DNA from 3 places in the Shewanella sp. KX20019 genome. Region 1 is predicted to be linked to each of the others. Evidence: predicted binding sites of a transcription regulator. Region 1 holds the regulator's gene; each other region holds the start of a gene.
What was found. Region 1 encodes MetJ, which represses methionine synthesis genes. Its sites were predicted from a motif close to TAGACGTCTAGACGTCTA; they were not measured.
Positions count from the first base shown of each region.

Region 2: the regulator MetJ is predicted to act here: its motif matches at 3,325-3,342, upstream of metK (methionine adenosyltransferase).
Region 3: the regulator MetJ is predicted to act here: its motif matches at 7,944-7,961, upstream of msrA (peptide-methionine (S)-S-oxide reductase MsrA).

Region 1 covers NZ_CP068437.1:582,143-592,272, forward strand. Annotated here, with positions in the region: gene JK628_RS02505 (YdeI/OmpD-associated family protein) at 21-596, shown strand; gene JK628_RS02510 (hypothetical protein) at 833-1,027, opposite strand; gene JK628_RS02520 (conjugal transfer protein TraF) at 1,912-3,105, shown strand; gene JK628_RS02525 (sulfite exporter TauE/SafE family protein) at 3,129-3,857, opposite strand; gene metJ (met regulon transcriptional regulator MetJ) at 3,941-4,255, opposite strand; gene metB (cystathionine gamma-synthase) at 4,466-5,626, shown strand; gene JK628_RS02540 (bifunctional aspartate kinase/homoserine dehydrogenase II) at 5,642-8,035, shown strand; partial or broken gene metF (methylenetetrahydrofolate reductase) at 8,297-9,337, shown strand; partial or broken gene JK628_RS02555 (methylenetetrahydrofolate reductase) at 9,368-9,487, shown strand; gene JK628_RS02560 (GFA family protein) at 9,616-9,984, shown strand; gene JK628_RS02565 (cysteine-rich CWC family protein) at 10,000-10,130, shown strand, end outside.
Region 2 covers NZ_CP068437.1:962,124-972,253, reverse strand. Annotated here, with positions in the region: gene epd (erythrose-4-phosphate dehydrogenase) at 1-730, opposite strand, end outside; gene tkt (transketolase) at 875-2,866, opposite strand; gene metK (methionine adenosyltransferase) at 3,386-4,540, shown strand; gene JK628_RS04205 (GNAT family N-acetyltransferase) at 4,986-5,492, shown strand; gene JK628_RS04200 (hypothetical protein) at 6,028-6,168, opposite strand; gene JK628_RS04195 (S41 family peptidase) at 6,326-8,524, shown strand; gene JK628_RS04190 (VC0807 family protein) at 8,943-9,638, opposite strand.
Region 3 covers NZ_CP068437.1:2,584,417-2,594,546, forward strand. Annotated here, with positions in the region: gene JK628_RS11300 (pyridoxal phosphate-dependent aminotransferase) at 1-665, opposite strand, end outside; gene efp (elongation factor P) at 1,059-1,619, opposite strand; gene earP (elongation factor P maturation arginine rhamnosyltransferase EarP) at 1,664-2,872, opposite strand; gene fldA (flavodoxin FldA) at 2,964-3,491, opposite strand; gene ybfE (LexA regulated protein) at 3,545-3,817, opposite strand; gene JK628_RS11325 (DUF2788 domain-containing protein) at 3,828-4,049, opposite strand; gene JK628_RS11330 (alpha/beta fold hydrolase) at 4,145-4,903, opposite strand; gene seqA (replication initiation negative regulator SeqA) at 5,150-5,707, shown strand; gene pgm (phosphoglucomutase (alpha-D-glucose-1,6-bisphosphate-dependent)) at 5,741-7,387, shown strand; gene msrA (peptide-methionine (S)-S-oxide reductase MsrA) at 7,444-7,923, opposite strand; gene astE (succinylglutamate desuccinylase) at 8,168-9,205, shown strand; gene JK628_RS11355 (thiamine pyrophosphate-dependent dehydrogenase E1 component subunit alpha) at 9,388-10,130, shown strand, end outside.

The DNA.
Region 1 (10,130 bases):
GCCGAAGAGAATCTAATTAGATGCCTGAACCAGATCCATCGAGAATCATGACATTTGCAACACCGAAAGATCTCGGCGAGTGGCTAAAGGTGAATCACGCAACTGAAAGTGAGTTGTGGGTAAAGATATTTAAGATAAATACTGGGATTCAAAGTGTCACTTGGAATGATGTAGTGATAGAGATTTTGTGCTGGGGTTGGATTGACGGTGTGAAAAAGTCAATTGATGATCAAGCCTATCTTCAACGCATAACTCCCAGAACAGCACGAAGCAACTGGTCTAAAAGAAACACTGAGCATGTTGAACGTTTGATTAACGAAGACCGAATGAAGGTATCTGGGCTTGTGCATGTTCGTGCCGCGAAAGCTGACGGTCGTTGGGAAAACGCTTATGTGGTAAGCCAAATGGAAGTGCCCGCAGATTTCATAGCCGCACTAGAAAATCAGCCGATCGTAAAACAGTTTTTTGAAACTCTTAATAAATCGAGCCGTTATGTTATCGCTTACGGCTTAACAAGTGCAAAGAAACCCGAAACTAGACAAAGACGATTTACAAAATACATGTCAATGCTTGCTCATGAGGAAAAACCTAAATAAGTGGCATTCGGCATAGCAAGTCACTCAAAAGGACAAACAACAGTTGGTTTTTGCTCCTTCGTCACTTGTTTTAGCAAACAATTATCAGCCCCTTAAATGGGCGTTATCGAATATTCGATTGTCATACTTTGCTTCATCAAAACTTCTGACCTGGAATCTAAGCACTTGTTGAGAGCCTGTCTATCCAAGCTCGACGTGCAGACTGGCAGAACTACGCCAGCCCCATGGCTAAATACTTAGGCCTCAAGTAGCTCTTCGATACCGGTAACACCGAAGTATTGCACTGAATTCTTGATGCTGATCTTTTTGGCTATGAGATCACCGTCTTTATAGATCTTAACGACCTTTTTACCGCCTCTATCATTGGTGCTGTATTCATATTCATCGTTAAGGCGAAGCTCGTCAAACTGAGACTTCATGATTAGATGCATAGTTGCTCCTATCTCTAAAAGCTTATTGGTTTGGTTAGATGGAAGACTAACCTATTAATTAGACTCAGCGATCTATCCAATAGTTTCGCTTTTAATATAGACAATTTTATTCAGTGTTGTCACTGGATTTATGGCACTAAAACTCCCTTCAGCTAATTAGATAGGAAGGGGCGTCATATGAGCCTTTGGTTACTTACCAGTGAATCGACGAGTAGAATACTGATGGATAGGCGCTCCAGAGGAGTACTACGTCATAAAAGTTACTTTAGAGATTTTACTTTACGACCACAGCTATTTCAGCCGTCAGTTTCGGCGCTTATTTGGTAAGCGTCCGTCGCAATTTAGACGAGAGCACCGCACTAATTAAATGATTGGTATCGTTGCTTAATGAGTGACAAAGCCTGTAAAAATCGCCCTTTGCTGCAAGTGGTTGAACATATTTAAATACTGGGGCGATACTTTGGTAATAAAAATGTAGTTTTAAGGTTAAAATTTTATCCCTTAGTTGTTTTTTTTGGCTTAGAATAACTCTTGATAAGAAAAAAATAATTAATACCAATCAGTATAAAGATTTGATCGCTCAGCGAGAGTTTAGCGATTCTGAGGCAAGGCAACGAGTGAAGAGCATAGTTATTCTACGTTTAAGCTCGTTAACACAGCATCAGAAACGCTAAAACTCGTCTGTAAAGAGGGTTTTTGGCTTCCTACTTCTACGTTAAATGAACTCATAAGGGAATAATCATTATGTCATTCATTCGCCTTGAATTAGTTCGCCAACAAACACTCTGAGTAGATCAACTACTTATATTGATTGGTATAAGACCTTTTTTCGATTTGGACCGTATTGGTGTTAAAGCGTTAAGGACATAAAAAGGGCGGAATGGATGAAACTACGTAAACTAGCGCTATTATGCGCACTAATCCCCAGCTTTTTTGCCTATTCAGGCCAAGAGTATTATGAGGCCCGTAGTGATGCAATGGGCGGCGCTGGTGTTGCCTCGTCTAATAATGAGGGGGCTGCTTTTGTTAACCCAGCATTGCTCGGTTTAAATGCACACAAAGATAATTCAGCTGTTTTATTGATGCCGGTGCTCGGTATTGATATGGCCGACAGCGACAATATGATTGATAAATTTGACTCTCTTATTGATTCATATGATGGCTTGGCCGCTGCTATTGATGCGGGTAACAGTGGCGATATTGATGTTTACCGAGATGATTTGATCCTCGATTTAGAATCGCTGAAAGGTACGTCTGCGTACGCCAGTGCCGGTCTTGGTTTTAGCGTGGCGATTCCACATCAAAGAATGCCAATGGCTATTTTCTACAAAAGTTACGTGAACGCCGTTGGTGTCGCTAACATTGCCCAATCGGATATCGATGCGCTTACAGACTTAGATGTAAATAATCCGCCAGCAGTGACCGACTTAGCCTCAAATGGCCAAGTGATTGGAGGGGCTGTATCTGATTTAGGAATAGCGTTAAGTTTCCCGCTCTCTATTGTCAATATGCCTATCTCGGTAGGTATATCACCAAAGTTCCAGCGCATCGATACGTACAACTATATTGCTAGCGCGAATAATTTTTCTGCCAGTGACTTTGATGATGTTGAATACCGTAACGATGAAACCAGTTTTAATATCGATGTCGGTGTGGCTATTGAGCCAATCAATGGTTTGGTATTTGGTTTGTCAGGTCGTAACCTTATTAGCCAAGATGTCGATACCATTGAAGTTGAAGGGCAGAAGTTCACCTATCGCGTTGAGCCTTTGGTGACCGCAGGTGTTGCTTATGACTGGAGTATCTTGACGGTAACAACCGATGTTGATTTGATTGAAAACAAGAAGTTTAAAGAGCTCGATGGCACGCAGTATTGGCGCCTAGGCGGTGAAGTGCGGGCGTTTGACTGGATGTCATTGCGTGTTGGTTATCGCCATGACATGAAAGATTCAACGGCGAACATCTATTCTATTGGTTCTGGTTTTGCCTTTGGTGAGTCATTTTTCTTAGACTTTACAGGGATGTTTGGCAGTGATGAAGCGATAGGTGGGGTGCTACAAACCTCATATCACTTCTAAACATGGTTTACTTGAGCGTTAGGTTAACTAAGTTCGATAATCGACTTAACTGTTAAGATAAGTGCACTGAAACTACATAAGACCAGAGTAAAAACTCTGGTTTTTTGTTTATCGACTCTACCGACCAATCTACCGGCAACTGCATAACCCAATATTACAGAGGGCAATAGCATTAATGATGCCCACAAATGTTCAGGCTTTAATAGCCCTGCAAATCCTAAAATGGCCAATGCAATCATAGAACTAAATATGAAGAAGGCTGATAGGGCCGCTCTAAATTGACCGGCATCTTTACCTGCGAGCAATATCGCCAGCGGTGGTCCACCTATGGCAGCAATGTTGCCAAAAATGCCAGAGAGAACCCCTGCAATAAACAGGCTTAAACGGTTAACCGAAATATTAAACTTCAGCAAGCTAAAGCCAACGGCGATCGCCACGGTAAGGGCTATTGCCAGCCCTAGAATAGGCTGAGGGGCTATCAATATAAGCATAGCGCCTAAGATCCCACCCGGAATGCGCCCCAGTAGCGCATATTGCAACCCATTGAACTCAAGCTGCCCACGCTCTCTAAAAAGCGTTAATACGGCCGTAGAGAAACCCATCATAATGACTGATGCTGGCACTAGCGAGGGTTCGATAATATATAACAGTGGACTGGCGATGATAGCTAAACCAAAGCCAATTAGACTCTGTGTTAATGCACCACAAAATATAATGATAGAGGCGAAAATAAGCGTGTTTGGGTCTAGCATTTAGCTACCTGTGGATCTTTTTTCGCGAACGAAAGCAAACAAGGACCGCTATAGCGGTCCTTGTTTGCACATACTTAGCCTGTCTACTCTAGCTCTTCCCACTCAATGCCCATCTCATCCATCAAGCGTTTAACTTCCGCAGGCATGCTATCAGGCTTATCTTTTGAAAGATCACCATCATTTGGCAGCGGTTGTCCTGTGTAAGCGTGTAGAAACGCCTCACAGAGTAATTCGCTATTGGTGGCATGACGTAAGTTATTCACTTGGCGGCGTGTACGCTCATCGGTAAGCACCTTGAGTACTTTCAAAGGAATAGAGACAGTAATTTTTTTTACTTGCTCATTCTTTTTTCCGTGTTCAGCATATGGGCTGATATAATCGCCGTTCCACTCAGTCATTGACTCACCTGTAATTTTTAAATTCGGGGCAGATTTTAACCCCTTATGCAGCACAGTCAAATTATTGCCTCTATTTTATGACAAATGCAAATAGATTTCTAAATGCTTGGACGTCTAAACGGCCAAAAGTGATTGACTAGGGTGAATTGCTTAGGTACATTTAGACGTCCAGACATCCCTAATAAGAAAATCTAGCAAGAGGAGTAGTACATGACCGAGCGTAAACTAGCCACTGTAGCTGTGCGCCAAGGCATCGAGTCCGATAGCCAACATGGTGCGGTTGTACCTCCGATCTATCTTTCTACAAACTATTCTTTTGATGGTCACAAAAATCCTAGAGATTTCGATTATAGCCGCTCAGGCAACCCCACTCGTTCAATCTTAGGCGATGCTATCGCTGAACTCGAAAAAGGTTGTACAGGGGTAGTGACTTGTACTGGAATGGCAGCCATAACTTTAGTGACTAGTTTACTTGGTCCCGATGACCTGTTGGTGGTACCTCATGATTGTTATGGTGGTAGTTATCGTTTATTTGTCAATCTGGCGAAGAAAGGTCAGTTCAAACTTGAGGTCGTTGACCAAACCGATACAGCGGCATTGGCTATAGCCATTGCTAGAAAGCCTAAAATGGTGTGGCTAGAAACGCCGTCAAATCCACTGTTACGGGTTGTTGATATTGAAGCAATAAGTGCTGCTAGCCACGAAGTGGGTGCACTCGTGGTCGTTGATAACACTTTCCTGTCACCAATCTTGCAACAACCCTTACTACTTGGTGCCGATATCGTGATTCATTCGACCACCAAATATATCAATGGCCACAGTGATGTCGTCGGTGGTGCTGTGGTGGCGAAAGACGCTGAGCTGGGCGAGTTGTTGCATTGGTGGTCAAATACTTTAGGTCTGACGGGCGGTGCATTCGATAGTTATCTTACATTGCGCGGAATTCGAACACTTGCGGTAAGAATTCGCGAACATCAGGCGAATGCGCAGCGGATCCTTGATACTCTTACCCGTCATCGCGCAGTAGAAAAAGTTTACTACCCAGGGCTTAAAGATCACCCTGGTCATGAAATTGCTGCTAAGCAGCAAAAAGGCTTCGGTGCGATGCTCAGCTTTGAATTAAGAGGCGGTGAAGAGCAATTAGTCGCTTTCTTAAAAAATCTTAATTATTTCTCTGTTGCAGAAAGCCTCGGAGGAGTAGAGAGTCTAGTGGCAGTGCCTGCGACCATGACGCATCGAGCGATGGATCCTGAAGCACGTGCTCAAGCAGGGGTTAAAGACACCTTAATCCGTCTTTCTGTTGGTATCGAAGATGCTGATGATCTTGTTGCCGATATTGAAGCTGCACTCAATGCAGCTGTCGCTTGTTAATTAAAGGGGTTTAAGATGGCACGTTGTCACTTACATAAATTTGGTGGCTCCAGTTTAGCTGACGCAGACTGCTATCGTCGCGTTGCACATATTCTCCTGACTCATGGTCACAGTGACGATCTTGTGGTGGTTTCTGCGGCAGGAAAAAGCACTAACTTTCTATATCGATTGCTGGAACTGAGCACCACAAAGCAGTTGTGGCAAGAAGAGTTACAAACGCTGATTAGTTTTCAACAAAGACTGATAGAGCAGTTACTGTCGAATGAGCAAGCTCGATCGTTAAGAGAGCGCCTGTCAAACGATAAAGCGCAGCTGATCAGCTTGTTATCATTAGCACCTATCAACGATTACCAAAGTAGCCAAGTGGTTAGTTTTGGTGAGCGTTGGTCATCACGCTTGCTGGCAGCTTTATTGCGAGAGTCAAGTGTGGCAGCGTCTGATGTGGATGCGCGTACCTTGCTGATTGCCGATGAAGGCGCTGTGCCGCAGATCCGCTTGCAAGACTCTCGTCAAAGAGTGCAAACCCTGATTGAAGCCCACCCCAATGAACGGCTGATTATCACTGGTTTTATCTGTGCCAATGACAAGGGTGACACTTTATTATTAGGCCGAAATGGCTCCGACTTTAGTGCTACGCTCATTGCTAGCTTAGCGGATATTGAGCGGGTAACAATTTGGACTGATGTTGAAGGTGTATTTAACGCAGATCCTAATAAGATTAACGATGCTAAGCTACTGAGCAGCTTATCATTAGACGAGGCTAATCGTCTGGCACATTTAGGCTCGCCTGTACTGCACAACCGTACCCTGCAGCCGCTGTTTGATACTGACGTGAGCCTTGCTGTACGCTCAAGCTATGCGTCACATACCGACTTTACCTTAATTGCGCCTAAAAGCTCCTCTGCTAGTGCGCCCGTCGTGACCAATCTCAACAGCGTATCACTGTTTAATATTCAGTTGGATGGCGCTTTCTCTACATTGCTCAATTTGTTAACTGATTCGGGATTATACCCCCTAGCGCATTGGTCGCTTGGGAAAAAGCGCGTTGAACTCACCGTTACTTTAGAGAATCAAAAGCAAGTGCAAGCGCTGCTCGATGCTAATAGTGAAGCGTTAGGCATTACGGATCTTAAAATTAGAGACGATTATGGTCTTGTAGCGTTAGTCAGTGCCGATGCGGATCTTTATCGCCGCGGTTTTGCCAGATTACTCAGCCGTAATGCTCGTCCGCTGTTTAATGACGGCATGAGCTTAGTGACGTTAGTACCCCAATCACAGGTAAACCTGTTGACTCAGAAAGTACATCGTCGCTGTGCAGGCCCACGCAAGCGTATTGGCGTATTGCTCTTGGGGGTAGGTAACATAGGTGAAGCTTGGATAGAGCTATTTAACGGTGCCAGAGCAGCTTTAAATAAAGAGCTTGAGGCCAGTGTTGACCTTGTCGGGCTCGTTAGCTCTCGCAAAGCGCTAGTTAGCGATACGGGGATTGCACTGGATTCATGGAAGGCGGTATTTGAGCGAGATGCATCGCCTTGGCAGTACGGTCACTTGTTTGAAGAGCTACAAGGGCTTGAGTGTGATGAAGTTGTCGCGCTTGATATTAGTGCCAGTGCAGATCTAACTCTGCAATATCCGGAGTTTTTTGCCCGCGGTATTCATGTTGTCAGTGCCAATAAGCTCGCAGGTTCTGGGCCATTGCCTTTTTATCGCGAGTTAAAGTTACAGCTGGGTAATCGTCGCTTGTTTTGGCGTTATAACGCCAGTTGTGGAGCCGGGCTGCCGGTACAGCATGCCATTAATGATCTGCATAACAGTGGTGATAGTATTGAAGCCGTAGGCGGCATATTCTCAGGTACCTTGTGTTGGTTATTTGAAAATTATGATGCGGCTAAACCCTTTTCAGAGCTCGTGGTTGAAGCACGGGGGCTGGGGATCACTGAGCCGGATCCGCGCGATGATTTATCGGGTCGAGATATGCAGCGTAAATTGCTTATTTTGGCCCGCGAGATTGGCTTAGAGATCGAACTTGAAGATATCGAGCTTAAGTCATTGGTGCCTAAGCACCTTGCAGAGCTGCCGTTAGCGCAGTTTTTATCGCGTATCGATGAGTTAGATGAAGATATGTTGCAGCAGTATTTAGCCGCAGTCGAGCAAGATAAAGTGCTTAGGTACGTCGCAGCGCTAGATAGAGTCGACGGTAAACTAAAGGCTGAAGTGAGTCTGCAATGGGTTGATAACAGTCATCCTTATGCCAACTTAACCCCTGGCGATAATGTGTTTGTTATTCGCAGTAAGTTCTACCAAGACAATCCGCTGATTATTCGTGGACCAGGAGCTGGAAGACAGGTGACAGCCGCCGCGGTGCAATCAGATTTAGCCCATATATGCCGAGACTTACTGCAAGAGTAGTGTAGCTAATCGAGCGATAGCGAATTAATAATAAGTGCGTTCCAGTTACTGGAATGCACTTTTTTTATGGCTTTGATTTATCGCTGTGTTCCATCTAGAACAAGTAACTGCTGCATTGCTTTACTGTCTCAAGAAAAAAACTCACTTGGCTGCTTTTTACACTTGACTTCAATCTCAGTTTCTCTAGTATATGGACATATAGACGTCCAAACGTCTATACCGAGATTGCGAGACTAACGAGTTGAAGTAGAGGAAATAGAAATGGGCTTTCACCATGCACAACATGCGACATCATTGAATCAGAGCTTATCTGAGCTTAGAGATGATATTAACGTTTCTTTTGAATTCTTTCCGCCTTCAACTCCTGAGATGGAAAAGCTGTTGTGGAACTCTATTCGTCGCCTTGAACCACTGAACCCTAAGTTTGTGTCAGTTACTTACGGTGCAAACTCGGGAGTTCGAGATCGTACCCATGGCGTGATTGAGCGAATTCAAAAAGAGACCGACTTGGTTGCCGCACCACACTTAACGCTGGTTGATGCGAGTGATGAAGAGCTCAAGGAGCTGGCCAAACACTATTGGAATAGCGGCATTCGTGACATTGTTGCACTGCGTGGTGATTTACCGGAGGGCAGCGCGAAGCCAACTCGTTTCGCCAATGATCTCGTGCGTCTTTTACGCTCAGTGGCAGACTTTGATATTTCCGTTGCGGCTTACCCAGAAGTGCACCCTGATGCCACTAATGCTCAGGCGGATCTCATCCATCTTAAAAAGAAAATCGACGCCGGTGCTAATCGTGCTATCACTCAGTTCTTTTTTGATGTTGAATCCTATCTGCGTTTCCGTGACCGCTGCGCTGCAGCAGGAATCGATGCTGAGATTGTCCCGGGAATTTTGCCAGTGACAAACTTTAACCAGACTAAGCGTTTTGCGGCCATGACTAACGTATCCATTCCTGGTTGGTTACACCGTCAATTTGAAGGCTTAGAAGATGATGCGATAACGCGACAAATGGTTGGGGCTAACGTGGCGATCGATATGGTTAAAGTGTTGGCTCGGGAAGGGGTAAAAGATTTCCATTTCTATACGCTAAACCGTGCCGAACTAACCTATGCGATTTGCCATACATTAGGTGTTCGCCCTGGTAAGTAAGTTGTAGATCAAGCGCTAACGTTGCAGATATTGGATATGGTTAACGTGTTGGCTCGGGAAGGGGTAAAAGATTTCCACTTCTATACGCTAAACCGTGCCGAACTGACCTATGCGATTTGCCATACATTAGGTGTTCGCCCTGGTAAGTAAGTTGTGGATCAAGCGCTAACGTTGCAGATATTGGATATGGTTAATACGTTGGCTCGGGAAGGGGTAAAAGATTTCCATTTCTATACGCTAAACCGTGCCGAACTAACCTATGCGATTTGCCATACATTAGGTGTTCGCCCTGGTAAGTAAGCCTTTTTAGTTTAGCGTGAATAAACCAATAGCCTACTAGTTAGTCTATTGGTTTTTTACTAAATGGACTTCGTTAATAGGAGTCCTTTTTGTTACATTAATAGTTCGCTGAGATAAAAGGGGATTTTATGACACAAACACATAGCGCTAGTTGTCATTGCGGGGCGGTTAAGTTATCGCTTAATCTACCTGATGGCGTTACCGATTTACGCCGTTGTGATTGCTCTATGTGCCAGCGCCGCGGCACTATAGTGGCCTCAGCTGATCTTGACGGCCTAAAAGTGGTTGCAGGCAAAGATAAGCTATCGTGCTATCAATTCAATACGCTTACCGCTAAACACTATTTTTGCAGTATTTGTGGAATATATACCCATCATCAAAGGCGCTCTAATCCGAATCAGTTTGGGGTGAATGTTGGCTGTATCGAGGGCGTTAACCCGTATGAGCTAACCAATGTAGCGATAGTCGATGGGGTTAATCATCCTGCAGACCGATGAGGAAAACATAATACAATGAAATCAGATCCTTCTACTTGTCCGCGGTGTCAGTCTCAAAATGGCTGTGCAATATTGCAGGGTAAGAGCATTGAGCTGTGTTGGTGTCATACACAAGCATTCCCATCGAAGACAGTACTTGCTAACGC
Region 2 (10,130 bases), 380 kb from region 1:
TAGCGGTAACATTAATGGTAGGAACACGTACTGAGATAGCTTCAAACTTGTCTTTCATATGCGGTAGGATGCGTTCAATACCACGGGCAAGTTTAGTATCCACCGGAATAATTGATTGCCCTGCGGCGCGGGTTCGACGCAAATCATCATGGTAGGCATCGATCACTTGCTGGTCATTCATCGCCGAATGAATCGTGGTAATGGCACCACTTTTGACTCCAAAATATTCATCGAGTACATCGATCACTGGCACAATACAATTAGTGGTGCAGGAGGCATTCGAGACGATGGTATGTTCAGCTTTCAACAGTTCATGGTTAACGCCATAGACGATTGTGGCATCAACATCACTTGATGACGGATTACTAATAAGAACTTGTTTGGCACCCGCTTTTATATGCGCCTCGCAAGCTTGCCTGTCGTTAATCACCCCAGTAGCTTCAAATACAATATCAATGCCCATCTCTTGCCATGGCAAGTTTTCAGGGTTCGCTTCATGCAGTAGCTTAATGGCATCGTCACCAATGACCATATGCTGATCTTCTAATTTAACCTGGGTGTGAAAACGTCCATGGGTGGTGTCATATTGGGTTAAATGCAGCATCGCTTCAGGTTTTGCCAACTCATTAATCGCCACGATTTGAATTCGATCGCGTTTTTCAGACTCATAAACCGCACGAAGAATTGAACGACCAATACGGCCATAACCATTGATAGCGACTCTTATCATTAACTAATTTACCTTTATACTCATCGATTTATTGATACAACAACGGCCTACCGCGATTGGTAGGCCGTTGGATCATAGAGCAGTCTATCGGCGCAATCGACAAACTTTAGCTTGCCAATGCGCCGTCAGCTTTATCACTGACGATTATAGACCGTTAACGGTTGCTATAACATTGTCTACCGTAAAGCCGAAGTGCTTCAACAAATCAGCACCTGGTGCAGACTCACCAAAAGTACTCATGCCAACAATAGCGCCGTTGAAACCAACATACTTGTGCCAGAAATCAACGTGTGCCGCTTCAATCGCCACTCGCTTAGTCACACTGCTTGGCAGTACAGACTCTTTATAAGCAGCATCTTGCTTATCGAACTCGTTAGTCGAAGGCATAGAAACAACTCGTACTTTCTGACCTTGTTCTGTAAGAGCAGCTGCAGAATCCATCGCTAGTTGCACCTCAGAACCGGTAGCGATAAGGATTAAGTCAGGCGTACCCGCGCAATCACTCAGTACATAACCGCCTTTAGCTACATCAGCCAATTGCTCAGCGCTACGTGCTTGCGCCTTAAGGCCCTGACGACTAAAGATTAGCGAAGTAGGAGCATCACGACGTTCAATCGCATTCTTCCAAGATACTGCAGTTTCAGCTGCATCACATGGACGCCATACCGTCATGTTTGGTGTCATACGCAAGTTAGCAAGTTGCTCAACTGGCTGGTGAGTTGGACCATCTTCACCTTGACCAATAGAGTCATGGGTATAAACGAAGATGTTTTGAATACCCATCAACGCAGACATACGTACTGCATTACGCGCATACTCCATAAACATCATGAACGTTGCGCCGTAGTTGATGAAACCACCATGTAGAGATGCACCATTCATAATGCCGCTCATGCCGAATTCACGTACACCATAGTAGATGTAGTTACCGGCAGCATCGTCTTGAATACCCTTAGAACCTGACCATAATGTTAGGTTGGAGCCTGCAAGGTCAGCAGAGCCACCAAGCATTTCAGGTAGCATTGCACCGAAAGTACCAATCGCATTTTGTGACGCTTTACGGCTAGCAATACCTTCAGCTTTATCTTGGCATTCTTGAATAAAGGCATTGGCCTTCTCTTCAAATTCAGCAGGCAATTCGCCAGTGATAACACGACGCTTATACTCAGCAGCAAGTTCTGGGAAAGCAGCCGTGTAAGCCGCGAACTTTTCGTTCCAGCTTGCTTCGTTTGAAGCGCCAGAATCTTTAGCATCCCAACCTTCATAGACGGTTTCTGGGATTTCAAATGCGCCGTGATCCCAACCAAGGAATTCACGAGCAGCTGCAATTTCAGCATCACCTAGTGGTGCGCCGTGGCAGTCATGGCTACCAGATTTGTTTGGCGAGCCAAAACCGATAGTCGTTTTACAACAGATCATTGTCGGCTTATCAGTAACAGACTTAGCTGCTTCGATTGCCGCGCGGATAGCATCGCTGTCATGACCATCTACGTTAGCAATCACATGCCAGCCGTAAGATTCGAAACGCTTAGGCGTATCATCAGTAAACCAGCCTTCAACATGGCCATCAATAGAGATACCGTTGTCATCCCAGAAAGCGACTAGCTTACCAAGACCCAAAGTACCCGCTAAAGAACAGGCTTCATGAGAGATACCTTCCATCAAGCAGCCATCGCCTAAGAAGCAATAGGTGAAGTGATCAACAATGTCGTGACCAGGCTGGTTGAACTGCGCAGCCAAGGTCTTTTCAGCAATAGCCATACCCACAGCGTTACTAATACCAGCGCCTAGTGGGCCTGTTGTTGTTTCAACACCTGGGGTGTAACCATATTCTGGGTGACCCGGTGTTTTAGAGTGAAGCTGACGGAAGTTCTTCAACTCTTCAATAGGTAATGCGTAACCTGTTAGGTGCAGTAAAGAATAAATAAGCATAGAACCATGGCCGTTTGACAAGATAAAACGGTCACGATCAACCCACTCTGGGTTGTTTGGGTTGTGCTTAAGGAAATCATTCCATAGCACTTCAGCGATGTCAGCCATCCCCATTGGTGCACCTGGGTGACCAGAATTGGCTTTTTGAACGGCATCCATGGTTAATGCACGGATTGCGTTAGCGAGTTCTTTACGAGATGACATGCTCTCTCCTGCGTCGTGTTGAGGTATTGAGGCTTAGATCTAGCGCAAGGCAGCAACTTTGGTATCTGCTTTACCCTGCACTACAGCAAAATTTGGAGCCATATTTTCGCCTACTAGGCTGTAGGACGCAAATTTAATTCGCCCTGATTGAAAAATATCGGCACTTATTAGCTGATTCAGCAGGTAGCCTAACTATATTTAACAACACCTTAACCGCGCTTTAGCCCATTAAATCTTAAGTAAAATAAAATATTCCTCTCTTGGCCAAGCAATACAAGCTCAGCATTGATCATTTTTTTATTGGAATAAATATCGACACCAACCAATAAAAAACTTCAATAACAGTCGCTTATATAGAAACCGGATGATTACCCATGATATTTATAAGGATTTAATAGCGTGGATCACTGCACAAAATTAAGTGAAAGGGGTGTCTTCTTTTCTGTTTTCAACTAAGATAGCCGTCTAGATGTAGATACTTCTACACATTCAAATTGTATAAAGACGAGATTCCCCATCATGGCAAAGCACTTGTTCACCTCTGAGTCTGTCTCAGAAGGTCATCCAGATAAAATCGCCGATCAGATTTCTGATGCGGTATTAGACGCAATTTTGGAGCAAGATCCAAAAGCACGCGTAGCATGCGAAACTTATGTCAAAACTGGCATGGTTATGGTTGGCGGTGAAGTAACTACTTCAGCTTGGGTTGATATCGAAGAGATCACCCGTAAGACTGTACGCGACATTGGTTACACCCATTCTGATATGGGCTTTGACGCTGATTCTTGCGCTATCTTAAATGTCATTGGTAAACAATCTCCAGACATCAACCAAGGTGTTGACCGTGCAGACCCTAAAGAGCAAGGTGCTGGTGACCAAGGCCTAATGTTTGGTTATGCCAACAACGAAACCGATGTACTTATGCCTGCACCGATTACGTATTCACACAAGTTAGTGAAGCGTCAGTCTGAAGTTCGTAAAGACAAGACACTTCCTTGGTTGCGTCCTGATGCAAAAAGCCAAGTGACTTTTGCCTATAACAAAGACGGCAGCATCCATGGTATCGACGCAGTTGTACTTTCGACCCAGCATTGCGACAGCGTAAGCCAAGCGGACCTGATCGAAGGTGTTATGGAAACCATCATCAAGCCTGTATTGCCGGCTAAGTGGTTATCTAAAGACACTAAGTACTTCATCAATCCAACAGGCCGTTTTGTTATCGGTGGTCCAGTAGGTGATTGTGGTCTAACCGGTCGTAAGATCATCGTAGATACCTACGGCGGCATGGCGCGTCATGGTGGTGGTGCTTTCTCTGGTAAAGACCCATCAAAAGTTGACCGTAGTGCGGCATACGCTGCCCGTTACGTTGCAAAGAACATTGTTGCAGCGGGTCTTGCTGAACGTTGTGAGATTCAAGTGTCTTACGCCATTGGTGTTGCAGAGCCAACATCTATCAGCATCGAAACATTTGGCACTGCTAAAGTAGCTGAAGAGTTATTGATTGACCTAGTTCGTCGTCACTTCGACCTACGTCCATACGGTCTAACAGAGATGTTAAACCTAGCTCGTCCAATCTACCAAGCGACAGCTGCATATGGTCACTTTGGTCGTGAAGAGTTTCCTTGGGAAGCAACTGACAAAGCAGAAGCACTACGCGCTGACGCAGGTCTTTAAGCTTTACCGATTAAATCGGCAAAGCTCGCAATTAAAACCGCCTAAGGGCGGTTTTTTTATGCCTGGAACATTTCTGAAGATTTACCATGGAGGGTAAAAAATCTTCGTTGTATCTGCTGCAAGCATTAAGAAATGCACGATTTCTAGCTTGACTAGGTATATGAAACCAAGTGCTCTTTTTATCAATAGTGGTTCCGATGACCTGCGGTCGGCGTATGCGTAGATACTTCAGTGACACGCTGCAAGTCCATCCCTGGAGGCTCGGCCATGACGTCCATGTCATGGACGGTCACAGCCGTATCTACGCTAAATTAGAAAACACTACCTCAGGCACCAAAGTAATTAATGAACAAGAGTTAGCTATGCCTGTATGCCATAGGTAGTATGAAGTCTGCTTTAGTGCGACAATTTAACTTTCATAAATTGACTCACAACCTTTTTGTTTATGACAGCAGCAATTAATACAAAAGTGCAATTAACTTGGTTGGCGACTGATGATCGTATTGAGGTAAAGCAGTTCTACCGTCAATATATGCCTTATGCACGCTTGTTGCAGAAAGAGTTAGTCTGCGTGTTGACTCGAGCCGATTCAGCTTCGGCTAATAGCGTTGAAATAACTTCCTCTGATATAACTCATTCTAAACCTATTGCCTTTGAGATAGTTGCCAGTGCCCGTATCCGGCCTATTGGCCAGTTATCCATTTTAACTGGGATGTTGGTGCATCCAAATTTTCGTGGCCAAGGTGTTGGGCACCGCTTAATGCGAGAGTTGGCATCAGTAATTTCAGATGGAAAAACTTATATTTTTGCCTTGGCGCATTTGGAGAGCTTTTATGCGCAACATGGGTTTTGCGCTGTGTCATCAGCGCCGAATGATATTGCGCAGTTGTTTTTGAAGTATCAGAGGGATGGCGATGAGCTGGTGTTAATGGGGTTTAATCCCACAGCTTAGTGGGAATGAGGCCTTATGGCCTTTGAAGATTAACAGTTAGACTTCGTCTAACAACTAAAGTCGTGGTGCTTCGCCCACACCAGAGCCAAGGGGTAAAGCGCTTGTCCCCCTTAACAAACCCTCAGCGCCCCGGCGAAATTTAAAAAGCGAAATTTCCAACGGGGGAGATTGCTGTCTGCAAATTTGGCGACTTAAATGTAAATTCTGATGCTCACTGGTGGGAGGTTTATCTAATTTTAAAAATTTCATCAATAAGCCTAATGCAGGGAGTTTGCACTGTTAACACCTTCTAACTGTTGATAGCTGCGACCATACGACCAAGATAAATGCTGCGCTGCGCTCAACAAAAAACGGTATCAAGCTCTATCTACTAGATAGAAGGTAACTTCCTGCAGCATTGGTTCCAATGCCTGCGGTAAGTGTTGGATAGAATATCCGTGGAAGCTCGACCATGACATCCTTGTCATGGTCGGTTATTGCCGCATCTTCACTTGGTTAGAAAAGCACAATCGTCTAGCACCAGAGTTATTAATTATTAAATTTTACCCTGAGCCCACATTTTGAAATGTTTTCCCCAACACACAAGATAACTTGTTTCTAACTTACCCGTTACGGTTAACTCGGCCTCTAAGGCATGAAACATCCAACCTAGCCAGCCATTGATAGTCAATAACATAACTAGATCCAAAAGAGTGTCATTAACTGTGTCTATGTATTGTTTCCCAGCGAAGAAAATCAACACAACTGTACATTATTTCATATCGCTGCAGCACTGCTAGCAAATACACTCCAATGTTGATAACAATAACTTTTTGATTTGGATCTTATAAAAAATGAAACTAGTTTCCACTATGCTATTTGCAAGCTTATTACTTAGCGACTATGTCCACTGCGACAGTTTTAATCTTGATTTTGAACAGCAAAAGGATAATGCTCCCACTTTATGGAAATCCTATAACGTTGATAAAAGTAGCTCTAGCACTGACACATTGATCTTTAATAGTGGCAGCTACTCACTATACATAAAGAACTTATCCGACAAGCCACGAAGTCAAAACTGGCAGCTTAGGCTGCCGGCAAGTTACCAAGGCGAAAAAATAGTATTAAGTGGTTACATCAAAACTGAAGGTGTAAAAAATGGTAATGCTGGCTTTGCTATGAGCGTATCGCCATCAATAGCTTTTGATGCAATGCAAGGCCGAGAGATTACCGGTACAACAGATTGGAAAAAGTATGAGATCAATTTGGATCTAAAGCCCCAACAAGCTGAAGAGATAACTGTTTCAGCCTATTTAACAGGAACAGGTAAAGTTTGGGTTGATAATTTACACTTATCAATAGATGGCATATCGATTGATGCAGCCCCCTTAAAAGCGTTCAAAAGCGCAGACAAAGATAGAGAGTTTGATAATGGCTCAGATATCGAGGTTGGAATTAAGTCTAACCAAGAGTTAGAGAACCTTGAAATATTAGGTAAAGTTTGGGGATTTATTAAGTACCACCACCCAGGAGTAGCGAAGGGTAACTACAACTGGGACTATGAACTTTTGAGGTTTTTACCTAACTACCAAAAAGTTGTCACCTCTAGCGAGCGAGACCTTACACTATTTAAATGGATTGAAGGGCTAGGCAACGTAGAGCTATGTCAACAGTGTACTCCCACAGCAAGCGATGCTTTCCTAAAGCCAGATCTTGAATGGATGAATACGCTCAAGCTATCGGTAAAGCTCAAACAGCAATTGCTGTTCATTTACGAAAATCGCCACCAAGGAACCCACTATTATATAGAAGTAGCCAAAGAAGTCGGCAACCCTATTTTTAATCATGAAAAAAGCTATGCCAACCTCCCTTATCCTGACGATGGATTTAGACTCCTCTCTGTTTACCGGTACTGGAATATAATCCACTATTATTTCCCAAATAAGCACCTAATTGATAATGATTGGCGCGGCGTCATGAGAAAACACATTCCTTCATTTATTAATGCAAACAATGAACTTGAATATGAAATTGCAGTATTGAAATTAATTGCTGAGGTTCAAGATACTCACGCAAATATCAGAGGTGGTCATAATGCGTTATACAACTGGAGAGGACAGTATCGCCCGCCAGTAGCAGTGAATTTCATTGAAAATAAGTTAATTGTGACTGAATTTTTTAATCCAGATTTACAACAAGAAACAGGACTTAGGATTGGCGATGAGATAACTGAAATCGAAGATGTAATGATTGCAGATGTTGTCAATCAGCAACTACCTTATACACCAGCCTCCAATTATTCAAGACAGCTTTTCGATATTAGTAAGAAGCTACTTCGATCTAACAATAAATCAATAAAAATAAGCTACGTTTCAAACGGCAAGGAGTCGACCAAACTGCTTTCATTATATACATGGAAAGAGCTCAACATGAAGGCTTATTATAATGCTAAAAGCAGCGTCCCTAGTATAGAGAAATGGGATAACAATATCGGTTACGTAAATCTAATCAGTATTAAAAAATCCGATATAAAGAGGATTGAACAAGAAATGCAGGACACCAAAGGCATAATCGTTGATCTTAGAAATTACCCCAACACATTTGTAACTTATCAATTGGCTGAACTTTTTACCAAAGAAGCCACTCCTTGGGTAATGTTTTCAACTCTGAATCTTAATAACCCTGGTGAGTTTAATTTGATGCCTGCAGTAAACACCGCAGGAAACGACAACTACTATCGTGGCAAAGTCGTCATACTTGTCAATGAAAATACCCTAAGCCAAGCCGAATTCACCGCCATGGCTTTAAGGGCTGGCGGAAATGCAACTGTTATAGGCAGCACTACAGCTGGCGCTGACGGAGATGTATCTATATTTTATCTACCGGGCGGCATCAAAACAGGAATATCAGGGCTGGGCGTCTATTACCCAGATGGCTCCGAAACTCAAAGAATAGGAATTGTTCCAGATATAAAGGTCTCCCCAACAGTTGCAAGCATAAAATCTGGACGTGATGAACTTATTGAAGCGGCCTTAAAGCTAATGAAAATGTAAAAGATGATTTAGGTATAATTGGGGGCAAAATAAAGTTGCCGAAGTTATTAAAGTCAATCGCGTGAGCGAGGCATGGATGCTGAGATAGCCTTAGGTGAGCCATGGATGGCGAATATGAGGCGGTAGCGATTGTCGAAAATAACTGAAGGATCACAACTTCGTCTGGGGCGCTGAGGGTTAGGCACTTTATAACCAAGAGCGGGGACAAGCGCTTCGCCCCTTGACTCGACTCTTGATTACAAGAATGGGCGAAGCGCCGCGACGTTAATTGTTAATTGTTAATTGTTAATTGTTAAACGCAGTCTAACTTTAGAAAGCAGGCATCGCCTGATAAGTGACAAGGTCACGACCTTTTATCAAACGAAGTTTGATTACCTAGCGCTGTAAAGCGTAAGTCAGACGCAACCTGACACAACCATTACTGATTTGCCAAAACCTCTTCCAGCTTAAGCCCCGTTAAATCATGGATAGTTCGCCATAAATAATAAAATGTTCCCATCATCATCAACATAGATGGCAAGGCTATCATCGGATAACTGTATAAGGTCAACTGCCCTAACTGCTCATTAAATTCAGAGGTGCCTGTTGGGCTAGTGACGATCCATTTAGCCAGTACATAATTCATAATGGCGGAGAACGCGAACGAACCCGCAACCAAATAGGTGGCCTTCATTAATCGTTGTTCAAATGCAGCCACACAATTGTTCTGCTGCAGTCGCTTAATGATCTTATCAACATCCATCACTGCAGGATTAAATATAATGGCTTTAATTAATGGTTTAGAAGTAAAGGTCGAAATAATGACGGCAATACCGATAGCCGCTGGAATGGCGGCCTCTTTGATTGCCAGCCACTTAAGGTCAAGTGCTAATAAACCAATTCCACCGGTCAACAGCACATTGGCTAACCCAAGCAAGGCGATAAAATTAAACTTCTTATACTTTATCAGCTCAAATATGCCCCAACCCAATGGAAAGCTTAACGCCAACATTAATCCACCACTCGCCCCTAACTGATCTTCACCACTTAGCTTCATTAGAATAAAAGCGGGTATGGCAATGCTCACTATCAGGTCAACCAAAGGCCGAGGTTTATGTGTCGATGTACTACTCATATGTTGTTTTCCAGGCGAAGTATGTAAGCTTCGAAAAAATTTAAAGATAAAAACCATTACTGCAACTTTTATGATGCCAGTATCGATACTCACTAACCTATAGCGGCGTAGAAATACCTTGTTCTGCATCAAGTGTCACTCTTCATCAAACATTGTTGAGACAGAGCTAACTGGTGACTGTAACGCAAATAAATGAAGCTCAGCTTAAACTTTCTAGAACTTCGGTACTAAATAGCAATTACTTGAACAAATCAAACCAATAGCGAGGCTCACAAACAATGCCAATTCCCCATAGGAGTTGCCGAAATACGTTGGAAATTTCGCCGGGGCGCTGAGAGTTTGACTCTCATGAAGTCAAGAGCGGGCGCAAGCGCTTTGCCCCTTGGCTCGACTCTTGATTACAAGAATGGACGAAGCTGCACGACCTTGGTCAAGCGCAGCTTGATGCTGTGAAGTGGCCGCAGTGCCACGACGTTAGTTGTTAGACGCAGT
Region 3 (10,130 bases), 2.0 Mb from region 1:
GGAATATGCTTAGCGTCGTCATACAGGATTTTGTCATAGATCTCATCGCTAAATAGGATCATATCGTGCTGTCGACACAACTCGATGACTTCAAGAATGAGTTCTTTGGAATATACCGCGCCAGTCGGGTTATTGGGGTTAATAAGCACAATCCCGCGTGTACGTGGGGTGATTTTGCTTTTTATGTCATCAATATCAGGAAACCACTCAGACTGTTCATCACAGCGATAATGCTGAGCTTTGCCTCCCGACAGATGTACAGCTGCTGTCCATAGCGGATAATCGGGTGAGGGGATAAGCACCTCATCATCACTGTTGAGTAACCCCTGCATTGCCATTACGATGAGTTCTGACACACCATTACCAATGTAGATATCTTCTATATCTACCCCAAAGATCCCTTGTGATTGGTAGTGTTGAACAATGGCTTTTCGGGCCGAAAATAGTCCTTTAGACTCACAGTAACCCTGAGCACTTGGTAGGTTTAAAATAACATCGCGTACGATCTCTTCTGGCGCTTCAAACCCAAAAGGAGCGGGATTACCGATGTTGAGTTTTAAGATCCTATGACCTTCATCCTCTAGTCTTCGCGCTTCTTTATGAACAGGACCACGAATATCGTAGCAAACAGAGTCCAATTTGGTGGATTTAATAATTGGCCGCATCTAAACCTCGAAAATGCTTTAAAAATGAGTCTATTGTAGTTAAGACGTTAGTTGAGTGAACAATAGCTAAAAATAAATGACAAAGATAGCCCTTAATTTTCAATTTATTGGTCAGATCTATCGTTCCGGCATAGGCTAATAAGTATTGGTGACGTTATATGCTACATAAGCTGTCGCAGTTGGCGTATGTGACTGCTGCGGCTTGTAGTTCACTAGGTTATTCGCTAGTTGATCAAAATCAATAAAAGGCTAATTGATTCACTCGTTGCTCAGTAAGTCATATAAAACGTATTTAATAAGGGATTAAAGCTGAATTATGTAGTGATTCATTGCGGTTTAAGGCAATAAAAAAGCCAACCTTATTAGGTTGGCTTTTTTAGAAACGATGAAAGGTTAAACGCGCTTCTTAAATTCGTTAGTGCGAGTATCAATTTCGATCATATCGCCAGTCTTAACGAAATCAGCAACGCTCAATGTGCTACCACCAGCGATGGTAGCAGGTTTCATCACTTTACCTGAAGTATCGCCACGAGCTGAAGGCTCGGTATAGGTCACTTCACGAGTTACTGTAATAGGTAGCTCTACCGAGATGGCTTTCTCTTCATAGAAAGTGACTTGGCAGATATCTTCTATACCGTCAACAATGTACGCCGCAGCGTCACCTAGGTTTTCTGCTTCTACGTCATACTGGTTGTATTCAGCATCCATGAATACATACATAGGATCGGCATAGTATGAGTAAGTACAGTCAAGACGCTCAAGAATGATGTCATCTAACTTATCATCGCCTTTAAACGTTGTTTCAGTTGTAGAATCAAGTAAAACGTTTTTAAGCTTTAACTTTACGATAGCAGCATTACGGCCAGATCGAGTTGTTTCAGTCTTTAGTACAACCCACGGGCTGCCATCTAACATGATCACGTTACCAGGACGGATTTCATGAGCAGTTTTCATTACACTATTTCCTATTTTTGGTTTTTCTATTTCAACGCAGTATCTTAGCTATTTTTGACGAATTGAACTAGTCGAGAAGCAAGATCTGCATCATTTAATATGCTAATTGGCCATTGTTGTGCGTGAAGTGACATCTCTGGCTTGATAAAATCGAGTTTTCCCCACTCTTCAGCCGTAGCTCCTGCTTGCTCTGTATTAAAAGCAATATTGAGTGCACGATAGCTTTTACTCGCTTGTGGGCTGAGATTATCACAATAGCATTGCAGAAATGCGGCTAATTTTTCAAGATGATAATCTTCGTCTTGAGGATAAATATGCCAAATAAACGGTTTAGCGGCCCATTGGGCACGTAAAAATGAGTCTTCACCGCGAACAATATTAACGTCACAACTCCACAGCAGCTGATCGTAACCTTGCTGATCGGTCATCGGTAGAATATGAAGCGTAAGATTGCCGTGCACAATCTGCTGACCAGCACTCAGTTCAGGTATAGAACAAGGCAATATGGTTTTCAGGCTGTTTAAACTGCGGCCTTTGGGGATAAGCGCATGGATCCGCTTATTTGACTGCATCCATAATTGGCATAAACCAAGTAAGGAAGCTGTCTCGTAACTGAAAACACTGACCACTGTATCGTTATCATCAATATTGCTAAGGCCAAGCTTACTGAACAACTCACGACGATTTTTACGATTAGACTGCCACACAGTTCGCCTGTCTAGTGTGTCTTTTTCGCAAATTAAGCCACCTGTTTGAGACGTAAAACCAGGGAAGTAAAAGTGTTTTTTAAGACCATTATTTTGCATTGAGGGGAGGCCATGACAACCTTCAACCCAAGATTCTGCGCTTAAGTACTCTAAATTTAACCACACAGGGGCAGCTGGAGCGCTTTCATCTTGCTTATGGACCTGATGCTGCGCATGCATTGCTTCCACAACGCTGTTAGGCAGATCACAGGCGAATGCTTCGATGACGACGTCTGCTGCGCGGTAGCGTACTGGTAATGGCTCTGCCCAGAGGTTTATCTGGACACCGTTATGTTGCTGACTATTTAGACTTGGGTCCAATTGCGGCAAAATATGACGGAAGCTTTCTAGGTCATCTACCCATAAGGTGATATTAAATTGGTATTCATCTGTCAGTTGCTTCGCAAGTCTCCAAGTGACTCCGATGTCACCATAGTTATCGACCACACAGCAAAATATATCCCAGTGATTTGTCGTTTGTAGTGGCTTTACAGCGCAATGAGTCAATGCTTTACACCATTTGTAATTTTGTCTTTAAATACAAAAAACGGCATAAATGCCGTTTTTTGTATTAGAGATGAACAAACAAGCGCGTTTGTTAATCTTCTAGTTCAGCTAAACACATCTCTTCATAGATCTGCTTAACCCATGCGTCAACACGTTCTTCGGTGAGTTCTGGTTGACGGTCTTCGTCAATACCCAGTCCTACAAAGTGCTTGTCATCAACTAAGCCTTTTGATGCTTCAAAATCGTAGCCTGCAGTTGGCCAGTGGCCAATAACAATGCCGCCACGACCTTCAACGATTTCGTTAACCATGCCCATGGCATCAAGGAAATACTCAGCGTAATCCTCTTGGTCACCACAACCAAAAATGGCGACTAACTTATCTTCAAAGTTTACTTGCTCTAGATCAGGGAAAAAATCATCCCAATCACACTGCGCTTCACCGTAATACCAAGTTGGGATCCCGAAAAGAAGCAGATCATACTCTGCAATCTGTTCTTTGGTACTTTTGGCGATATCTTTCACCTCAACCATTTTTTTACCCAGCTTTTTCTGGATCATTTTGGCGACGGCTTCGGTGTTGCCTGTATCAGACCCGAAAAAAAGACCTACTGTAGCCATTGTTGTTCCTTTAATATCTAGTTCACTTTAAGGTATGCGTGCTGCAAAAACGTCTAATCATTCACTTGCTTTTGCAGTATTAATTCAATTAACTGACTGCGGCTGATATTACTGGCCATTGCCTGTTCATTCAAGGCGTCATACAAATCTTGTGACACCTTTAACTCTATTCGCTTTAATCCGTTCGCTCGGTCGCGTTGGATCTGATTTCTTTTATTAATTTTTAGCTGCTGGTCCCGTGGCAATGGATTGCTACGAGGACGACCACGTCGTTTTTCTGTTGCGAACAGATCAATGGTGGTTCTATCTGATGTTTCTTTTGCCATTGATTCTAATTTAACCGATGCCTGAACCTTCCCAGGTCATCTGTATAATCCCTTTTGCGATAAACCCGGCACAGCCGAGAAATAAAACTAACCACACAATATATCGACCAAACTTAGGCACTTGGCCCTGCTTTAGTACATCGTGAATGGCCATACCAATAAAAAAGAAAATGGCTGCAAAAAACAGGTTTAAGCCTAAGGCTTCAATCTGCTCCATATGCTGCATCAACATCTACCATTCCTTCTGGCCAAAAAAAGTGGCGCGAATATACCATATAAGTTTTAAAGCGGCTATACGCTTTACATCATATTAGTCGTAAATCTAAGTCAATTACTGATAAGGAAATCTTTTACTACACGGTTAAAAACGTTTGCTTTTTGAGCATGAAGCCAATGGCCAGTACCCTCGATAGTCTTCCCTTTTATTGCTGGGAATAGCTCAATTATAGCGCTTCGATGGGCTGATGTGACGTAGTCTGAGTCGCCGCCACGGATCAATAAACATGGCCCAGTATATTTAGTGGTAAATTTTGGCCAACTGATGATGTCATCATAGCTTTGCTTTAGCCCTGTTAGATTCATCTTCCATTCAAAGCCAATATCAGTTCGTTTAAGTGACTTAATCAAGAACATCGCTGTACCGTCATCAATATCTAGACTCTGCATATGCGTAAGTGCATCACGTCTACCGTCAATTGATCTTAATGGCATTGTTTCGAGCGCATTAAAGACTTTGTCATGACGACTACTGTATGCAACAGGGGCAATATCGGCAATAACCAGTTTACTGACACATTCTGGATAGATGAGGGCGGTTGCCATGGCAATTTTGCCGCCCATCGAATGTCCGACGATTATGGCATCGGTTATGTTGAGTGTGTTGAGTAACTGTTTTACGTCATCTGCTAATGAAGGGTAGGTCATCGAAGAGACATGTTTGCTACTGCCATGGTTGGCGACATCGACTCGTACCACAGTAAAACAATCTTCTAAGGCTTTCCCAAGAGACTTTAGGTTATCGAGATCGCCAAATAGCCCGTGGATTAGAATGACAACAGGTCCGCTGCCATGGGTCGTATAGTGCATTTTATGCTCGCCTAAAAGATCAATTGGTGCAAGATTGTGCCTGTATCCTGTTTATAATCCAAGTAAGGTCATAAAAATGTCACCTCTTTGGCGCATTATTAACCGCTTAGTTAGTTAACTAGCCTTACTTTCTTATTTGGATCGCAGTTTTCAATTATTGGCGCTTTATCAAGGCTCTAAACCTCGCTACACTGGGAGCAATATATAACACCAATCCACGTTTTCTACGTAAGGAAGATAACCGTTATGAAATATATCGAGGTTGATGAAGAACTTTATCGTCACATAGCCAGCAAAACAGAACAGATTGGTGAAAGTGCTTCAGATATTTTACGTCGAATATTAGGCCTACGTGTTGATGCCGTTGCTCAAGCTCAACCTGAAACGATCAGTCACCCAAGTTTAGAAAGTGACGATAACGCCGTAGAAGTCGTTAATGAAGCAAGCGTGGTTGAAAATAATACTCTTGCTAATTTTATCGAGTTAATTGATGCAGAGCAGTTAGCTGCACAAAAAGGTGCCGTCGGTCGATTTCTGTTTATTCTGGACACTGTATATCAGTCATCCAATAGTCAATTTGAACAAGTACTGCAGATCCAAGGGCGTGATAGATTGTATTTTGCGACGTCAAAGGAAGCGTTACTTAAAGCAAGTAAGTCTGCTAATCCAAAAGAGATTGGCAATAGTGGCTTTTGGGTGACTACCAACAATAACACCGCTAAGAAACGCACTATTTTGTCTGAAGTATTAACCCAATTTGGTACCGACGATGAGCAAGTTGTCGCCATCACTGACAAAGTATAATAGCGGTTATACGTTAACTAAAGGAGCTAGTTTTTGGCTATTCATGAAAGAGCGGGACTGATTGCTGAACAAAGGGATTTGGTCAATATATCTAAATTGGTAAGTTTGTACTATCGGTTAAGCCCTAATGTCAAAGAGGTGACACAACAGGTCACCTTTGGCACATCGGGTCATCGTGGTAGTGCTATTAAGCGCAGTTTTAACGAAGCCCACATTTTAGCGATTTCTCAAGCGGTAGCAGATTATCGTATCGAAGCTGCAATAACAGGCAAGCTTATATTAGGTATTGATACCCATGCGCTATCACAACCCGCTGCCATATCAGTTATTGAGGTTTTAGTCGCAAACAAAGTGACTGTGGCAGTTCATAAAAATGACGGTTTTACTCCTACACCAGTTGTCTCCCACGCTATCGTCTGTGCTAATAAACAGCTGGGTGATAAAGGTTTGGTCGATGGTCTCATCGTAACGCCTTCACATAATCCCCCTCAAGATGGTGGAATTAAATACAATCCTCCTCATGGCGGACCTGCTGAAGGGGATATCACCAACTGGATCCAAAATAGAGCAAATCACTATTTAGAACAAGACTTAGTGGGCGTTAAACGGATTGATTACAATAAAGCGTTGCAAACAGATTACGTCATTGCTGAAGATTTGATCACGCCCTATGTAAACGATCTTGCAAGCGTTATTAATATGTCGGCCATTGCCGATGCGAAACTGCATTTAGGCATAGATCCTCTTGGTGGCTCCGGTATTCATTACTGGCAGCCAATTGCGGACAGATATGGTTTTGACATTACAATAGTCAACAACAAGGTCGACCCGAGCTTTAGTTTCATGCCATTGGATAAAGATGGCAAGATCAGAATGGATTGCTCCTCTCCTTATGCTATGGCGGGTCTACTGGCGCATAAAGAGCAGTATGATCTATGTTTTGCTAATGATCCTGATTTTGATCGACACGGTATAGTATGTCCTGGCAGTGGTTTGATGAATCCAAACCATTTTCTCGCCGTTGCAATCGATTACCTTGTGACTCATCGCCCCAATTGGACCAATAGCATGGTCATCGGTAAAACATTAGTCTCAAGTGCGATGATAGATAAAGTCTGTGCTATGCATGATAAACGCATGTCTGAAGTACCTGTCGGCTTTAAATGGTTTGTCGATGGTCTGGCCAATAGTACGTTTGCCTTTGGCGGAGAGGAAAGCGCAGGAGCGGCCTTTCTAAGGCTCGATGGTAGTACTTGGTGTACTGATAAAGATGGCTTTATCTTGTGTTTGTTAGCCGCAGAGATCTTAGCTGTTACCGGAAAAACACCGCAACAGCGCTATCTGGAGCTAGAACAGGAATTTGGTCAGAGTTATTACCAGCGCATTGACAGCCCCATTAGCTTAGAAAACAAAGCTAAGTTTGCTGAAATAACAGTGGATTCAATATCAGCGAAGACACTGGCGAACGATGTGATAATTCAGAAGCTCACACATGCTCCGGGTAATGGAGCTGCAATAGGGGGCATAAAAGTCGCAACCGACAATGGTTGGTTTGCGGCGCGTCCATCAGGGACTGAAGCACTGTTTAAGCTTTATGGTGAGAGTTTCATCAGCCAAGAACACTTACAACAATTGCTCAAAGATGCTGAAGTCATTGTCGAGCAAGCATTAGCGAACTAAAGTTTCACCGTTAACACCCATAAAGGCGCGCAACAGCGCCTTTTTTATAGCAATATTTAGAAGCTGATGTGACAGCTAGGTAAGTTATTCTTAGCCAAGTAATCTTGATGATAAGCTTCGGCCTCATGAAACTTTTGCGTTGGGACTATTTCAGTCACTATCTGCTTATCTCCCCACTTGCTACTTTCTATTAGCGCACGCTTTGCGCTTATCGCTTGGGTTTGTTGGCTGGCATCATGGAAAAATACACTGCTTCTATATTGGCTGCCTGTATCTTCCCCTTGGCGATTGAGCGTCGTAGGATTATGATTCGACCAAAAAATATCGAGCAACAATTCATAAGATACTTTGTTTGGGTCAAACTCAACGAGGACGACTTCTGCATGGCCAGTCGTGCCAGCTTTGACTTCAGAATAAGAAGAGTATTGGTCATCGCCACCCATGTAGCCACACGTACAGTCGGTTACGCCGTCAACTTGTTTGAAAAAATACTCAACACCCCAAAAACAACCAGCACCGAATGTAGCGTAAGCCATGTTGACTCCTTTATATTTGTTAGCCGTTTGGATGGCTAGATGGCCTCATTGTGTTTTATCTTTTTAATCATTGCAAGTACAATTTTGGCTAGCTGATTATTTGTTGAACTAAGCGGTTAAATTCGTTGGCTTAAGAGACTGTGTTTTATGCTAGTATTCAGTGCAATATCGCCAATGGGGATAGATTCTGTAAGGCATACAGGCTACCACTGAGCGAACTGACAAGGATAATAAGGAGTTGTTTGTGTTTCACGAATTGAAGCAGTCCAAGGATTTTCTAGCGCTAACTTTGGCGCATCCACAGTATCTTCCAGAGAGTTTTGAATTTGATTTAGGTTCGCACACTCATGTTGAAGTCTGGGATACTGGCGTTATTGTCTTTGAGCCTATGCAATCTAAGCACAGTAAAGATATTGTGTTGTCTTGTGCTGTACACGGCAATGAAACCGCACCTATAGAGCTGTGTAATTCACTCATAACGCAAATTCTATCAGAAGAGTTAAAATTGCAGCATCGGGTGATGTTCTTAATCGGTAACCCCGCCGCGATTCATAATGGCACTCGATTTATTGATGAGAATCTGAATCGGCTATTTAATGGTGCGCATTCTCGTGGTGATGGTCTGTGTAATCCTGAGCGCGTTAGAGCACATAAACTAGAACAATACGTCGATAGGTTTTATGCCTCTCAGTCAGGGCAAAGACAACGCATTCATTATGATTTACATACGGCTATTCGCGGATCCAAACACGAAAAATTTGCGATTTATCCCTATCGTCCGGGTCGTAAATACAGCCGAGAGCAGATCATGTTCCTCGAGTCTTGCGGTGTAAACACCATTTTATTCCATCATGAACCGACGACAACTTTTAGCTATTTTTCGTCAGAGAACTATCGCGCGGATGCCTTCACCATAGAATTGGGCAAAGTATTCCCTATGGGGCAAAATGACATGACACGTTTTATCGCCTTGAAGGAGATGTTGACGCTATTGATGTCAGGTCGCAATTTACAACTGCCGAAATTTGATCTTAAACGTCTTAATCTTTATCAAGTATGCCGCTCCGTGAATAAACACTTTGACGATTTTGAATTTAATTTTACTAACGATGTTGAAAACTTCACTGCATTTCCAAAAGGTTACACTCTGGCGCAAGAGGGCGGTAAAGCCGTTAAAATTGAACATGAGTTTGAATCGATTGTTTTTCCAAATGCCAAAGTGCCTATCGGTCAACGAACAGTGCTGATGTTAAAGACGGCAGATGATAGTAATTTGGACTAAATTCAAACTGAATAATTTTGCATGTAAACCAATATATACATGCATAGAGGCGCTTAGTTGTCTTTTGAATGATGGGAAGTATTGAGAGTTAGTTTACGTTAACGTAATGTTCTTCCCGCGTATTAGAATAGATAGATGCTTCTTTTGACATTTGGAAGCATCATAAATAACAAGAGCACATTATGAGCAACGCAAAAACAAATGCTGAGACTGTCCATCGTGTGAGTTTTTTAGATAAAAACTCTATCGCGATCCCCATCCTTAAAGTATTACAAGCTGATGGCACTACTTACGAAAGTGCGGTATTACCCGTTATAGATGAAGCGCTGGCTAAGAAAATCCACGATACTTGTGTGTTTACCCGAGTATTAGACGAGCGTATGTTGGGAGCGCAGCGTCAAGGTCGTATCAGTTTTTATATGACCTGTACCGGTGAAGAGGCGTCTATCGTCGGCAGCACGGCTGCACTTGATGACGGCGATGTTATTTTAGCCCAGTACCGTGAGCATGCCGCTATTCGTTACCGAGGCTTTACCACTGAACAGTTTATGAACCAAATGTTCAGTAATGAAAAAGATTTAGGCAAAGGCCGTCAAATGCCAATCCATTACGGTAGCCAAGCATTAAACTATCAGACCATATCATCACCGCTAGCAACCCAAATTCCTCAAGCGACTGGCGTTGCGTATAGCTTGAAGATGCAAAAAAAGCGTAACATCGCTATTTGTTACTTTGGCGAAGGTGCTGCATCAGAAGGTGACTTCCATGCCGGCCTCAATATGGCTGCGGTATTAAATTCTCCTGTAATATTCTTCTGCCGTAATAATGGTTACGCTATTTCCACGCCAACTGAAGAGCAGTTTTCTGGTAACGGTATTGCAAGTCGCGGCCCGGGTTACGGTATGCATACTATTCGTGTTGATGG